Regions from separate parts of the Planococcus chinensis genome, predicted to be linked through region 2. Evidence: a T-box and tRNA genes for the amino acid it is inferred to sense, from the RefSeq annotation. Region 2 holds a T-box; the other holds one or more tRNA genes.
The links. The T-box of region 2 lies ahead of leuS (leucine--tRNA ligase). A T-box ahead of a tRNA ligase gene usually reads a tRNA of that ligase, here a tRNA-Leu.
Positions count from the first base shown of each region.

Region 1 (7,921 bases), on a different contig from region 2:
AAGACGGAAGACTTTCTCTCTCGTTTCGCCAATGGCGATAATAAGTTGATACTTTCCTTCTCGGGTGTCACCTTTATATTCGTCAATAGCAATGATGAACGCGGTTTCGCAATTTCCGACGTTTCTTGGAGAACCAGCGTATCGAATCGACGCAACTTCCAAAAAGAATCGACTTCAGCCGGATCGGGCAGTAGAAGATCATCAATTTTCTCTAGACGTTCAACCAGCTCCCCCGAAAAATACTGAAATAAAATACGTTTTTTAAAATATTCATGACTTTCTTGTCGCGTTCGACTTGAGTGGACAATCTTCATTATTACATGAAAAAAGGAGGGATTAGATTGGGAGTAGAACGTAGGGTAATAGAAGTTAATATCTTTAAAATAACAACGCCAAAGGTAAGATATTTTATCTTTTGGAAATCAGCTAACGAGAGGTTAAATTTAACTTTTGAGCCATTTAAGATTAAAAAACCAACTAAGGAGTATCCATATGAATATCATATGTATGGTGATGATATACTTCTATGGAAGGAATATAGTAGTAGCATTTTTTCTTATTATGATAGCTATATTCCGACTTCTTGGGAGAATGCAATGAAATATGAAATGTATACGGCTATTCTAAGCGGAAAACTTAATCGGACAGGCAAGTATAAACAGACCGGAGAAAAAATTGAGATAAAATTTAACTGGGTAGGAGATCCAGTCCCAAAAGCTAAAATTGAGTACAAATAGGAATCTGACGTCGATTGCCCCGTCTGTAGTAAATGTTGCACTATATACAAAAAAATTTTCAGTCAACAGCCATCCTTAATGAAATCATTCGATTTCGAGGATGGCTTTGGTGTGTGTATGAATTGGTAAATTTCAACACTCAATCATCCCTTTGGGACAGCTAAAAAATCGAAGAAAATATAAGTACCAGAAAAAGTTCACAAAAAAACAGCAGAAAAGATTTCTGCTGTCCCATAAACCGTTATTCCAAAAACTGCGTATCCGTCAACAACGCGAAATCCGGCTGCTCTTTCAAGAACTTCAAATCGAACGAGGAATCGCCGAATGCCTGGATTTCTTCAGGGGCTAGGGCGGTGTCGAAGATCATGTTGTCCCATGCGCCATCAATGATAGAAGCTTCGAGTTTCTGGCCGGTAATGTCATCGATTGTATTGATGGTGATTTCTTTTGCTTCGTCCGGATTTTGGGCGATGAACTCGGTCGCTTCTTTATGCGCATCGACAATGCCTTGGACCATTTCCGGGTTTTCTTCGATCAGTTTGCTGGAAGTGACCAGAACAGAAGCGGGCAATGTTGTGCCGAAGGAGATTTCATCCGGTTCGATGATGACTTTGGCGCCGGTGTTTTGCTTGAGTACCGAAGCCCAAGGTTCCGGGGCTACGGCGACATCCACTTTCCCGGTAGCGAACATCGCTTCGTATTGGGCAGGGTTGCCGGTCTGGTGAAGCATTTCGCCGCCGATGCGGTTGGAAGTGATGCCGTTTTCTTTCATATAGGTTTCAAACTGGACGTCGTGTGTGCAGCCGACGCGCGGCGTGATGAATGTCTTGCCGGCAAAGTCCTCGATGGAGTCGATGCCGCTGCCGTTTCTCGCCATGACGACGGTGCCGCCTGAAGCGCCGCCGGCAATCATGGTGACGTCTGCGCCGTTCGTGTAGTTGTTCATGGCAGGTCCAGGGCCGACAAGGCCGGCATCGATGTCACCGGTTTTCAATGCGGTCATGAAATCCGCGCCATCCGCGAACGTGACGTATTCAACTGTTGTGCCGTCTTTCAGGTTCTTCTCATAGAATTCCTGGTCTTTAGCGACCATGGCCGGAACGTGGTCCAAGTTCGGGAAGTAGCCGATGGTGACGGAAGATGAATCTTCGCCGGCACCAGGTGAACCGCAGGCTGCCAACGTGCCAGCCAACGCGAGGGGAGCGAGTAGTGAAAAGATACGTTTCATAAGATGATTTCCTCCTATAGGTGAATTTATTTGGAATGAATTGTTTTGCTGCTGAAAACGAATTGCCTTGCTGAAAGCGGTATGTAAGTGGCGAAAGCTTTTATTCTAAGGAATTAAATCTTACGTTTCCAATCCCCAGCGCTTGAGGACGTTCTTTTCGATCCGCTGGAAAATCATCAGGTCGACGATTGCGCCGACAACTCCGATGATGATCATCACGCCGATGACGAGGGACATATTGCCGAAATCGGATGCATAGCGCAGCGTGTAGCCGAGCCCCGGCCCGGAACTGAGCAGTTCGCCGGCCATCAATGCCCGCCAGGCGAATGCCCACGCGAGGCGCGCACCCGTGACGAAATACGGGACAGAGGCGGGAATGATGACCTTGACGAACAGGTCCAGGCCATTCGAGCCCATCGTCCGTGCTGCTTTGATGAACAGGGGATCGACGTTCTTGATGCCGGTGCGGACGTTCAGGATCATGACGAATGTTCCGCCGAGAATGACGACGAAAATGATGGAGCCTTCACCAAGGCCGAACCACATCATGGCCAGCGGCAACCAGACGATGCTTGGCACGCTCTGCAAGGCGAGCACCAGCGTGCCGAGGGTTTCATCCGCTGTCTTGGAGCGTGCCAGCAGGATGCCGACGCCAGTCCCGATGATGACGGCTGCAACGAGGCCGATCAGCAACCGGCGGAAACTCGCGATCAGGTCATAGACCAGTGTCATATCGGCGAACCCGGCAACCAGTGAATCGTAGACACTGACGGGGGAAGGGAGTATGGTTTCGTGCCACAGCTCAAAGCGGGAACCGAGTTCCCAGAACAGGATGAGCGCGGCGAAGAAAATAATTCGTTTAACGGCCGGCTTCATAGGCTTGCTCCTCATCTATGACTTTATCGATCTCTGTTTTCAGAAGGCCCATGATGCGCTCTTCGAGTGCCGCGATTTCCTGCCGGTGCTGCTCGCGCGGGCGCGGGATGTCCACTGTGATATCGGTCAGGATGGTGCCGGGACGTGTGCCCATGACCAGGATCCGGTCGGACAGCTTGATCGATTCCGAAATGCTGTGGGTGACAAAGACGATGGTCTTTTTGGTATCAATCCAGATTTCCTCGAGCTGCCCGTGCAGGCGGCTTCGGGTCTGTTCATCTAACGCGCCGAACGGTTCGTCCATCAACAGGACAGCCGGGTCCATGGCGAGCGACCGGGCAATCGACACACGCTGCTGCATACCGCCCGACAGTTCATGGGGATAATGGGAAGGGTAATTGCTGAGCTGGACCATTTTCAAAAAATGATGGGCGCGCTCCTGGCCCTCTTTCTTGGACATTTCCTTGCGCAGCGGGAACATGACGTTCTCCGTCACGTTCATCCAAGGAAACAACGCGGCTTGCTGGAAGACCATTCCGCGGTCTTTGCCCGGCTTCACGACTTTTTTGCCGTCCACGATGATGTCGCCTGAACTCGCAGGGACTAAGCCGGCGATCATCGACAATAGGGTGGACTTGCCGCAGCCGGACGGGCCGAGAATCGAAACGAATTCGCCTTTCTCGATGGAGAGATTAATATCTTTCAACACCGTATTGGGCTGGTTGTTCTTATCGTAATAGACTTTGTTGATTTCTTTGGCTTCAATAAATATGGTCGATCACAGGCAATAAAACCTACCTTTCCTATCGGATATCATTAAAGTATAGTAGATTGATAGGAATTGTCAATATTAGATAATTAATTTATCAGTTTTTATTCGCTTGTGTTTTTACGAAGGCAGTACTATCGCTGCGAAAATGTTCCTTCTCTAATGCGAAAAGGCGAGTTCAAAACTGCTATTTGACTTTTTGTTTTCGCCGAGGCAAACTATTTATAGTCCTTGTTTTTGCAGGGGATGCATCTTGCGGATGTGGCGGAATTGGCAGACGCGCTAGGTTCAGGGTCTAGTGGTGGAGACACCGTGGGGGTTCGAGTCCCTTCATCCGCATCAATAGAAAAGACAAAAACCAGCTCCTTGCAGGGGCTGGTTTTTTTTGCGTTCAGGGAGAGGTAATGAGGAAAATCCTATTTGGTTTATTTTAGGTAAATCTTTATAGTAAAACGTAGATGATCAATTACATAAAACGTGCTTCGATAACTGCTTTTATTAATGGGGGGGAAGAATAATGATGATCTTACAAAATGAAAAGTTGAAGGTCCGCCAGTTAGAAAAAGAAGACAATGTCCTGTTGGCAAAATGGCTCTCAGACTCTCGGGTTCTGGAATTCTATGAAGGCAGGGATAATCCGTTCGATCTGGAAAAAGTAAATGAAAAATTTTACGCTTCGGAAGATGAAGAAGAGAAGTGCATTGTGGAATATGAGGGGAAAGCAATTGGCTACATCCAGTTCTACCTATTGGATGAAGAGACGAAAAAGGAATATGGCTATTCCAATGAAACGGTTTATGGAAGCGACCAGTTTATCGGAGAGGTCGCGTATTGGAACAAAGGAATTGGCACATTGTTGGTTACTTCCATGATCGAATTTTTAATCGAACAGAAGCATGCTGACCGGATCGTGATGGATCCCCAAGCCCAAAATACGCGGGCGCTCCATTGTTACGAGAAGTGTGGGTTCAAGAAAGTGAAATTGCTTCCGGGACGTGAACTTCATGAAGGGGAATACCGGGATTGCTGGTTGATTGAGTATTCTTAAAGGTAACCTAAAATCATTCCTGTAAGAAACAGCTGATAACTGCTGTGCCAGTATACGGCAGGCATTCAAGTTAAAGCCGCAAAAAGCCCGATCCAGTTGGAATCTTCTACGGGATCGGGCTTTTCACATTAAACGGTGATTTTTGATTTTTGGACAGTGAAATCGATTTCCGGGTAATAGGCGTCTTTCACCAATAAATTCGGCCCCAGGCATTTTGCGGCCGGGCAGTGGCAGTCGATTGTTTTCGCTAACGGCCGTTCCAACCAGCGGTCCAACATCGCCGGTAACGAATCGGTTTGGATATTGCCCATCGCCGGGGTATCGCCAAAATCCGTGACGATGACTTCGCCGGTGAAAATATTGACGTTCAACCGGGAGCGGCCATCCGGGTCATTGCGGACAGTGACGTTTTTGCTGGCATGGATGCGGTTCAGCAATTTGGTGTCTTCGTCGTTCTGGCTGCACGGGTAAAACGGCAAGGTGCCGAACAACATCCAGACATTGTCATCGCGCGCGTCCAATAAGTCATGAATCGCTTTTCTCGTTTCATCGAGCGATAACACTTCCAATTGGCTGGCAAAATCACTCGGATACATCGGATGCACTTCATGGCGCGCGCATTTCATTTCTTCCACAATCTGTTTGTGGATGCTCTGCAAATGCGGCAATGTCCGTTTGTTTAGCATCGTTTCTGCCGATACCATCACGCCTGCTTCTGCCAGCGCACGACTGTTGTCGATCATGCGCTGGAACTGTTCGGCGCGCCGCTCCCTGGAAGGTTTGCGTTCCATATTGGCGAATCCGCCATCGACAAAATCATCAATGGTGCCCCAGTTATGGGAAATGTGCAGGACATCCAAGTAAGGTGCAATTTCCATATAACGCTCAAGCGGCATCGTCAAATTCGAATTCATCTGGGTGCGGACGCCGCGTGCATGGGCGTATTTCAATAGCGGCAACACATAATTAGCGACCGATTTTTTGGAAAACATCGGCTCGCCGCCTGTCAGACTGATCGTCCGCAAATGCGGGATTTCATCCAATCGCGCAAGGAGCAGCTCGATCGGCAATGCATCCGGATCTTTATGTGCCAGCATATAGCCGACGGCGCAATGTTCACAGCGCATATTGCATAAATACGTCGTGGTGAATTCGATGCTGGATAAAGTCAGTTTTCCGTGTTCCTGGATATCCATATACGCTTCCCACGGATCATATTGTGGCGTGATTTTGGTGAGTGTTGTTGCTGTGTTTTCCATATCTAACGAACTCCTAATAATTTTCTCGACTATTAAGTATGCGCTTTTCGATTTGCTTCTGCAAGGGGTGGTTTAAACGCTGGAGAAATTGCCTCCCTGGAAGCAGGATTTTACAGTTTTTACGTGAAAAAAATGTATTTATACTATTTTCATTTATCCTTTTATCGCTTTATTAACGAAAAATTATATTTTTTTGATCTTTTTACTGGCATGCGAACACAGGTTCTGTTATAGTAAAAGCATATCACTATGGAATGAGGTGGATTTCGATGGTGCTTGCGATCAAAGAAGTGAACGGATTTGAAAAAGGAAAGATGTATACTAGGGATCTTGAGGTTTTATCCTGCTTCAGAAATGACGAACATCGGATAGTCGCTTTAATGGATAGAGATGGTAATGCCTTTTATTGGACAACTACAGTAGATTCACCTGAATATCGAAACTTCCGGAGAAAAGCTACTTATACATTTAAAGTCAGTTATATTTCTACAGTATTTGATCCTTCCAAACCCAGGGTCGTTATTGCAGAATTGAACGACGTAACAGCTGAGAACGGTATGTATGGTCAGGCAGCGATATAAATTAAATGTTTAATATATAAATTGTAAAAGAACCTTGATGCTCTCAAGGTTCTTTTTTGTCTTGTAGTATAAATTATAATCTTCCATCTTACTGCCGTTTGTTCACTTCAATTGTAATGAACTCCGGCAAGTAGTTGGGGGTACATCCTTTTGATACCATTTCATCTTTGTACAGACCCGTTTTCTCACCGATTTTCATACAACGGGTGCGATTCTTTTCATCATAGACGCCTATCCAGCCTGCAGTGAGATTCATGGCCCATTGAACTTCCGGTTCTTCCTGCGCAAGATTCGCTTCTATTGCAGACAGCAAGTCTTCGGTATTATCAGGCGGTGTTTGTCCAGTCCATCTCAAACGTCCTTGATAATACCAGAAAATCCGTCTTTGAAGGGGGGAAGGACTGTTTTCCCAAGACTCCATCAAAGCGATTGTCTTCTTGTCTTTAGTCAATTGATTGGCCATTAACCAATCCATTAAGTTATTTCGCTCATTAAAAGGGTGAGCCTGGATATCTTTATCGAGCTCGTTTAGTACATCTTGTGAAAGAAGTTTTTTGTCCATAATTAAGATGGCTAATAATCTGGGCAAAAACTCTCCAGTTGACCAAAGTTCCATGGCCAGTTCGTGATCCTTTTTAACGTCCTTGGCGATTTTCCGTAAGTCGCCTAGCTTAGTTTTACTATTGATCTGAAATAGGATGTTTTCTGCTTTCGAAGAGTGTTTTATTTCTGCACCTTTTTTTTCATTCATTTTCTGCAACTCCTTTTAGAATGTATTCTCCTTAAGGAAGGGAAATCCTTTTTGGGATTCTAGTCCACCTGTTTTCTGCATCCGGCAGATCATGCGAATAAATCGCTTCTCGGGAAAGCAAAAGCATAGTCGCTTCACTCCGCTCCAAAAGCCACAATCGCAAAAGTCTCCAGATGCATTTTTAACACGCAGCGTCTACAATACTCGAAGCCGGATGAACGGCTCGCCTATTAAATAATCAGCGCCTTTAGTAAGAGTGAACCTGTAATAAGGAAAAATAATGATAAAAATGATAAACATATAATGCATATGATTCGTTTAGGCTAGGTAAATTAGTTTTTATAGAGCCGGCTTAAGGGAATAATAAGTTCAAAAGGGAGGAGGATCCCATGCAAAAAATGAGTATGCAGTTCAAGGGGAAGCTGTGGATTTCAGGGGTCTGAATTTAGTGGATATTCAGTTGAGTATATAGAAAAGGGGAGGAACTACAATGACAAAATTTTCGTGGTCAAGATTAATGTCCCTCACAATGCTGAGCACTGTATTGGCTTTGGCAGCATGCGGCAATGACGACACTGCAAACGAAGAACCAGCGGATGATTCGGATGCTGCAACAGAAGAAAGTGCTGACGAGAGCCCTGACACAGCAGAAGGTACTGAAGAGGGCGTTGA
Region 1 covers NZ_JBHUFW010000005.1:259,268-267,188, reverse strand. Annotated here, with positions in the region: gene ACFSDB_RS08930 (hypothetical protein) at 1-2, shown strand, start outside; gene ACFSDB_RS08925 (hypothetical protein) at 342-737, shown strand; gene ACFSDB_RS08920 (ABC transporter substrate-binding protein) at 979-1,965, opposite strand; gene ACFSDB_RS08915 (ABC transporter permease) at 2,086-2,841, opposite strand; gene ACFSDB_RS08910 (ABC transporter ATP-binding protein) at 2,825-3,613, opposite strand; tRNA gene ACFSDB_RS08905 (tRNA-Leu) at 3,866-3,949, shown strand; gene ACFSDB_RS08900 (GNAT family N-acetyltransferase) at 4,131-4,658, shown strand; gene yfkAB (radical SAM/CxCxxxxC motif protein YfkAB) at 4,787-5,917, opposite strand; gene ACFSDB_RS08890 (hypothetical protein) at 6,187-6,498, shown strand; gene ACFSDB_RS08885 (DNA alkylation repair protein) at 6,587-7,249, opposite strand; gene ACFSDB_RS08880 (PQQ-dependent sugar dehydrogenase) at 7,740-7,921, shown strand, end outside.
Region 1: it has a tRNA-Leu gene. The T-box ahead of leuS (leucine--tRNA ligase) is inferred to sense a tRNA for this amino acid. The anticodon was not compared.

Region 2 (7,921 bases):
ACAGACGCGAATGCCGCGGCTGCGGAGTTTATTGACGCCTTCGACATACGATGGGAAGTCATGCGCCCGGTTGATGAGGCGTGCGGTCTTTTCGTGTACGGTCTGCAAGCCAAGTTCGACCCAAAGATACGTCCGTTCGTTCAATTCCGCCAAATAATCGACGACGTCGTCCGGCAGGCAGTCGGACCGCGTCGCGATGCTGAGGCCGATGACATTTTCCTGTGCCAGTGCCGCTTCGAATTTTTCCTTAAGAACAGGGAGCGGTGCATGGGTATTCGTATAAGCCTGGAAATAGGCCATGTATTTGCCGTCTTTCCATTTACGATGCATTTTCGTCTTGATTTTTTCGAATTGGACGTCGATCGGTTCGGTGCGGTCCCCGGCAAAATCACCGGAACCGGCTGCGCTGCAGAACGTACAGCCGCCAAAAGCGACCGTACCGTCGCGGTTCGGGCAGTCAAAGCCGGCATCGAGCGCAATCTTCATCACCTTGAAGCCGAAATGGTCGCGCAAGTGGCGGTTCCATGTATAGTAGCGCTTGCCGTCCGAAGAAAAAGGCAAATTCATATTCATTCAAAACAACTCCTCAACCCGTATTGTAGCATGGCGCCAAAAGGCGCTACAACGGCGGAAATCCTGATTTCCAGCAAGGCGGAAAATTTAGCTTGTCGGCATGCTGGAAAAGGAATACAATTGCTTTTGGAATTGAGATAAGAGGAGAGAATACCATGCCGAAAAGCGTCTGGCTTTTGATCATCGGAATGCTCGTCAACGTGACGGGAAATTCCTTTTTATGGCCATTGACTACTATATATATGCACGACCACCTCGGGAAATCGCTGTCGCTCGCCGGACTGGTCCTGATGGCGAACGCCGGAGCGGCGGTCATCGGCAACTTGCTTGGCGGGGCGCTTTTCGATAAATTCGGAGGATACCGTTCGATTATGGCCGGAATCGTTTTTACGCTGATTGCGCTCACCGGGTTGACAATCTGGCACAGCTTTTTGCCGTTTGTCGTCTTCTACACCATCATCGGATTCAGCGGAGGCATCGTCTTCCCGAGCATGTACGCCATGGTCGGAACGGTGTGGCCGGAAGGCGGGCGCAAGGCGTTCAATGCAATCTACCTCGCCCAGAACGTCGGCGTCGCCCTTGGGCCTGCCATGGCCGGCGTGCTTGCCGCCTATAGTTTCGATTATATTTTTACCGCTAATCTAGCGATGTATGTCCTGTTCTTCTTCATCGCCTTGTTCGGATTCAAGTCGATGAGCATCTCACCGAACGCACACACATCCGTCTTCAATGAAAAGAAAAAGATCCGCAAACGCGCGCCGCTTTACGCTTTGCTGATCGTTTCAGCCGGCTACTTCCTGTGCTGGGTCGGCTATGTGCAGTGGCAATCAACCATTTCCGCTTATACGCAGGAAATCGGCATCACATTGCCGCAATACAGTTTCCTATGGACGCTGAACGGCATCCTGATTGTCGCAGGACAGCCATTCATTCGGCCGATCATGAAAAAGATTGAAGACAACATAAAGCAGCAACTGATCATTGGCATCCTGATCATGATTGTGTCGTATATTGTCGTGGCATTTGCCCAGGATTTCAGCATGTTCATCATTGCCATGGCCATCCTGACAATCGGTGAAATGTTTGTCTGGCCGGCGGTTCCGGCGCTTGCCAACCAATTGGCGCCAAAAGGGCGGGAAGGCTTTTACCAGGGCATCGTCAACAGCGTCGCAACTGGCGGGCGCATGGTCGGCCCGCTGCTCGGCGGCGTCATGGTCGATCTGTATGGAATGCCGGCTTTGTTCGCGTTGATCACCGCTTTGGTGTCGATTGCGATCATCACGTCGCTCCTGTATGACCGCCCGTTGAAGCGGGAACAGGCGCAGGCGATGCAGGAAACTCCGATTCTTTAACCCTGAGCCGTAAGATGGAAAACCCGTCTTCCGGCTTTTCTTTTTGAAGAACCGGCAGGTCAGCCTTTTTTCTTAATATTGCGTTTTAGGGAGGAGTTTGTTTAAATTAAAAAGGAAGCGCTTTATTTTCAACAATTCTGTACATAGATGAAATGGAGGCCATTAGAAATGAAACCGATTTATGGATCTGCAAAAGAAGCAGTCGCCCAGATTGAAGACGGGTCAACAATCATGGTCGGCGGATTCGGTTTGGTAGGAATCCCTGAGCAATTGATTTTGGCGCTGGTGGACAAAGGGGTCAAAGACCTCACTGTGATTTCCAACAACTGCGGCGTTGATGAATGGGGCCTCGGGCTCTTATTGAAAAACAAACAAATCAAGAAAATGATTGGATCATATGTCGGCGAGAACAAAGAATTCGAACGCCAGGTGCTGTCCGGCGAAATCGAAGTGGAATTGACGCCGCAAGGCACGCTTGCTGAAAAAATGCGTGCAGGCGGTGCAGGGATCCCTGCATTCTTCACACCGGCGGGCGTTGGTACAACGGTTGCCGAAGGCAAGGAAATCCGTGAATTCGACGGCAAGGAATATGTGCTGGAACATGCGCTGAAAGCTGATTTTGCATTGGTGCGCGCGCACAAAGCCGACAAGATGGGGAACTTGGTCTACAACAAGACGGCCCAGAACTTCAACCCACTGGCAGCGGCAGCAGGCAAAGTGACGATTGCGGAAGTCGAGGAAATCGTCGAAACAGGCGATATCGACCCGAACCACGTTCAGACGCCGAGCATTTACGTGCAAGGGCTGCTGCAAGCGAAACAGGAAAAACGCATCGAACGATTGACCACTCGATCTGTATAAGGAAGGACGGGGAATAGAATGGATAAGAACCAAGTGAGAGAACGGATTGCCCGCCGTGCGGAGCAAGAAATCAAAGACGGCGACTACGTCAACCTGGGCATCGGCATGCCGACTTTGGTGGCGAACTTCATTTCTGACAATAAAAGCGTTGTGCTGCAATCTGAAAACGGCTTGCTCGGCATCGGCCCTTACCCAACGGAAGACCAGGTCGATCCGGACTTGATCAATGCAGGGAAAGAGACAGTGACGACCATTCCCGGAGCGGCATTCTTCACGAGTGCGGAATCGTTCGCGATGATCCGTGGCGGGCACATCGATGTTGCCATCCTCGGCGGCATGGAAGTGGCTGAGAACGGCGATTTGGCGAACTGGATGATTCCAGGGAAGATGATCAAAGGCATGGGAGGCGCGATGGACCTGGTCCACGGCGCAAAGAAAGTCATCGTCATCATGGACCATGTGGCAAAAGACGGCTCTGCGAAAATCAAGAAGCAATGCGACCTGCCTTTGACTGGCAAAGGCGTCGTCAACAAAATCATCACAGAGCGGGCGGTCATCGAAGTGACGGACAACGGCCTCGTGCTGTCGGAAGTGTTCGACGGCTACTCGGTGCAGGACATCATCGATTCGACAGATGCGCCCCTGAACACTGACAATGTGAAAGTCTCGTAATCTATTGCCAAAAAACGGCGGGTCCGTTAAAATAAAGGACAATAGCTAATGACAGTGAAGAGGATCAGTAGATTGCGTTTATTCCCTAGAGAGCCGGCGGCAGGTGCAAGCCGGTGTGTAAACCAGTCGAACTCGCCTCGGAGTCTGTGCATCCGAACCTGAGTAAGGTGCACCGTTTTCCGCGTTAAGGAAACAAGTTGAGCGGGCGACCGCTAATTTGGGTGGTACCGCGGGAAAACTCCCGTCCCTTATTTTTATGAGGGACGGGAGTTTTTATTTTTCCCCGGTACTGAAGTTGTTAGGGGATCGGCTCCGGCCGCATCCGTTTTAAACCAAGGAGGAACAGGACATGACATTCAAGCACAAGGAAATCGAGAAAAAATGGCAGAAGCATTGGGAGAGCAATAAAACCTTCAAACTGGAGACGGATTTTTCAAAGCCGAAATTCTATGCGCTTGATATGTTCCCGTATCCGTCGGGCGCCGGGCTTCATGTCGGGCATCCAGAAGGCTATACGGCGACGGATATCTTGAGCCGCGTCAAGCGCATGCAGGGCTTCAACGTGCTTCACCCGATGGGCTGGGACGCATTCGGCCTTCCTGCTGAACAGTACGCATTGGATACGGGCAACGATCCTGCGGAATTCACCGAGAAGAACATCGCGACATTCAAGCGCCAGATCCAGGAACTTGGCTTCTCGTACGATTGGGACCGCGAAGTGAACACGACGGATCCGAAATACTATAAATGGACGCAGTGGATCTTCATCCAGCTGTACAATAAAGGCTTGGCGTATGTCGATGAAGTGGCGGTCAACTGGTGCCCGGCACTCGGTACCGTGCTTGCGAACGAAGAAGTGGTTGACGGCGTATCAGAACGCGGAGGCCACCCGGTGGAACGCCGCCCAATGCGCCAATGGGTGCTCCGCATCACGGAATACGCAGACCGTTTGCTGGAAGATTTGGATGATCTGGACTGGCCGGAAAGCTTGAAGGACATGCAGCGCAACTGGATCGGCAAATCCGAAGGGGCCGAGCTGGAATTCAAAGTCGGCGGCACCGAGCATGCGTTCCGCGCATTCACGACGCGCCCGGATACGATTTTCGGTGCGACGTATGCGGTGTTGGCACCGGAACATAAACTGGTGGCTTCGATCACAACTGCCGAACAGAAGGAAGCCGTCGAGAAATACATCGACGACGTGAAAACGAAGAGCGACTTGGAGCGTACGGATTTGGCGAAATCGAAGACCGGCGTATTCACTGGCGCTTATGCCGTGAACCCGGTCAGCGGCGAGAAAATGCCGATCTGGATTGCGGATTATGTATTGGCGACATACGGAACGGGCGCCATCATGGCAGTTCCGGCGCACGACGAGCGCGACTATGAATTCGCCAAGCAATTTGATCTGCCGATTGTCGAAGTGGTTTCAGGAGGCGACATTTCAACGGAAGCTTATGCAGGCGACGGCGAATTGATCAACTCCGACTTCCTGAACGGCTTGAACAAAAAAGAAGCGATTGCGCGCGCGATTGCCTGGCTTGAAGAGCACGGCGTCGGCGAGAAGAAAATCACGTACCGTTTGCGCGACTGGCTGTTCAGCCGCCAGCGCTACTGGGGCGAGCCGATTCCGATCATCCACTGGGAAGACGGCACGATGACGCCGGTCGACGAGAAAGACCTGCCGTTGATGCTGCCGGTGACAACCGACATCAAGCCGAGCGGTACGGGCGAATCACCGCTTGCCAATATTACGGAATGGGTCAATGTGGTCCATCCGGAAACCGGCATGAAAGGGCGCCGCGAAACCAACACGATGCCGCAATGGGCAGGCAGCTGCTGGTATTACCTTCGCTATATCGATCCGAACAACGAAGAAGCGTTGGCGGATCCGGAATTGTTGAAACACTGGCTTCCTGTTGATGTCTATATCGGTGGAGCAGAGCACGCGGTACTTCATTTATTGTACGCACGCTTCTGGCATAAAGTGCTTTACGATATCGGCGTGGTTTCCACAAAAGAGCCGTTCCAGAAATTGTTCAACCAAGGGATGATCCTGGGTGAAGGCAATGAGAAAATGTCGAAATCCAAAGGCAACGTCGTCAACCCGGACCAGATCATCGAGAGCCACGGGGCGGATACGCTTCGTTTGTACGAGATGTTCATGGGTCCGCTTGAAGCATCGATCGCCTGGTCGACAAACGGCCTTGACGGCGCGCGCCGCTTCCTTGACCGCGTATGGCGCCTGTTCATCGAAGACGGCAGCTTGAGCGCGAAAATCACCGAAGCGAACGACGGCAAAATGGAGAAAGTCTTCCATCAGACCGTCAAAAAAGTAACCGAGGACTACGAAGGCCTCCGCTTCAACACCGCAATTTCGCAAATGATGGTGTTCATCAATGAAGGCTATAAAGCAGATGCGATTCCGAAAGAATACGCAGAAGGCTTCGTCAAGCTCTTGTCGCCGGTTGCACCGCATTTGTCAGAAGAGCTATGGGAAAAACTCGGGCATACGGAAACGATCACGTACGAAGCATGGCCGGAATTCGATGAATCGAAAATGGTTGAAGATGAAATCGAAGTCGTTGTACAAGTGAACGGCAAAGTCCGCACGAAAATCGTTGTGGCGAAAGATTCAACAAAAGAGCAATTGGAAGCGGCAGCGCTTGCCGACGAAGCCATCGTGAAAGCGGCAGAAGGCAAACAAGTCCGCAAAGTGATTGCAATTCCAGGGAAATTGGTCAATGTGGTAATCGGGTAAAAGAGGAAAGCCTGTCCGGCGACGGACAGGCTTTTTTCGTTTGCTGCAAGTAAAAAGTGGAATACTGCAAGTAAAGTTCTGTTTTCTGCAAGTAAAGTTCCGTTTAGCGCAAGTAAAATTAATTTGCCGCAAGTAATGAAAATGTGGAGGATAGAGCCAGTTGAAAATTGGATGACCGCAGATAAATCTCCAGAATCGCAGATAAAACAAAATAAACGCAGATAATCCTAAAGAAAAGAAGAAATATTTCCAACCATGCATCTTCTTCCAAAAATTTCCGTCCTACTAAAAAACGCCCGCAAAAAAAGCGGACGTAGGCACTTATACTAATATCTCCCGTGCAAAGGCGGCTGCGCTGCGACCCGCGACATTGCCGGTAACCAAAGCGGAAGTGATGTTGTAGCCGCCGGTATAGCCGTGGATATCCAAAATTTCGCCGCAGAAATAAAGTCCGGGCATTTTCCGCGAAGCCATCGTTTTCGGTTCAATTTCCTTGATGGAAACGCCGCCGCCCGTGACAAACGCTTTCTCGATCGGCTGCGTGCCGTTGACGAACATCGAGAATGCCGTAAGTTGCTGGGCCAGCACACGCACCCGTTCACTCGCCAGTTCCGCGCCGACCGCTTGCGGATCGATGCCGGAGCGTTCCAGCAAGAACAGCAGCCAACGTTCTTGCGCTATGCTTTTCCAGACGTTTTTAACCGCTTTTTTCGGCTCGTCCTTCATCATTTTGAAAAGCAGCTGGAACGCCGATTCGGCATTTTCACCCGGCAGCGTATTGATGCGCATTTCGACCGGTGCACCGCCGTTTTTCTTCATTTCCTTGACGACGTACTGGCTGCAGCGCAGCACAGCCGGACCGCTCAGCCCGAAATGGGTGAACAGCATGTCCATCTGATGGGTGACGAGCAGTTTCCCTTTTTTATTCAGCACGGAGACCGCAGCGTCGCGCAGTGCGAGCCCCTGCAATTCACGGCTGACGATGAACGGCTCTTTCGACAAGAGCGGCACTTCCGTCGGATATAGGTCGGTCACGGTGTGGCCTGCACGTTCTGCCCATGGATAGCCGTCGCCCGTCGAGCCGGTCTGCGGCACCGCTTTTCCGCCGACTGCGACAACGACCGCTTTCGCCGTATATTCATCGCCCGAATGCAGGCGTACGCCGGTCACTTTCTCGTCGGTCATCAATAATTTCTTGACCGGGGAGTCGAGCAGCACTGTAACATTCAATCGGTCCATTTCGCGGAACATGGCATCTGCTACATCCTGCGCCCGGTTGGAAACCGGGAACATGCGCCCGTGATCTTCTTCTTTCAAAGCCACGCCAAGCCCTTCAAAAAAGGCGATGATGTCCTCGTTATTGAATACGGAGAACGGGCTGTAAAGGAAGCGCCCATTGCCCGGAATGTGTTTCACGATTTCCTCAAGCGGCAGCCGGTTGGTCACATTGCAGCGCCCGCCGCCGGAAATGATCAGTTTTTTTCCAAGTTTCTTGCCTTTTTCGATCAATAAAACCTTTTCGCCTTGTGAAGCCGCAGCGATGGAAGCCATCAAGCCTGATGGGCCGCCGCCGATAATGATTACGTCATACATATTATGAGAACTCGCTTTCGTTTGTATTAGTGTGCATACTCCAGCGCCTAACTCCTCGGCCATAAGCCCGCCCGGAGCTGAACAGGCGCATCCGCTTTTCTCAAGTATA
Region 2 covers NZ_JBHUFW010000011.1:32,745-40,665, forward strand. Annotated here, with positions in the region: gene mnmL (tRNA modification radical SAM protein MnmL/YtqA) at 1-573, opposite strand, end outside; gene ACFSDB_RS12785 (MDR family MFS transporter) at 729-1,925, shown strand; gene ACFSDB_RS12790 (CoA transferase subunit A) at 2,094-2,786, shown strand; gene ACFSDB_RS12795 (3-oxoacid CoA-transferase subunit B) at 2,805-3,458, shown strand; T-box leader at 3,504-3,710, shown strand; gene leuS (leucine--tRNA ligase) at 3,808-6,219, shown strand; gene ACFSDB_RS12805 (BaiN/RdsA family NAD(P)/FAD-dependent oxidoreductase) at 6,541-7,812, opposite strand.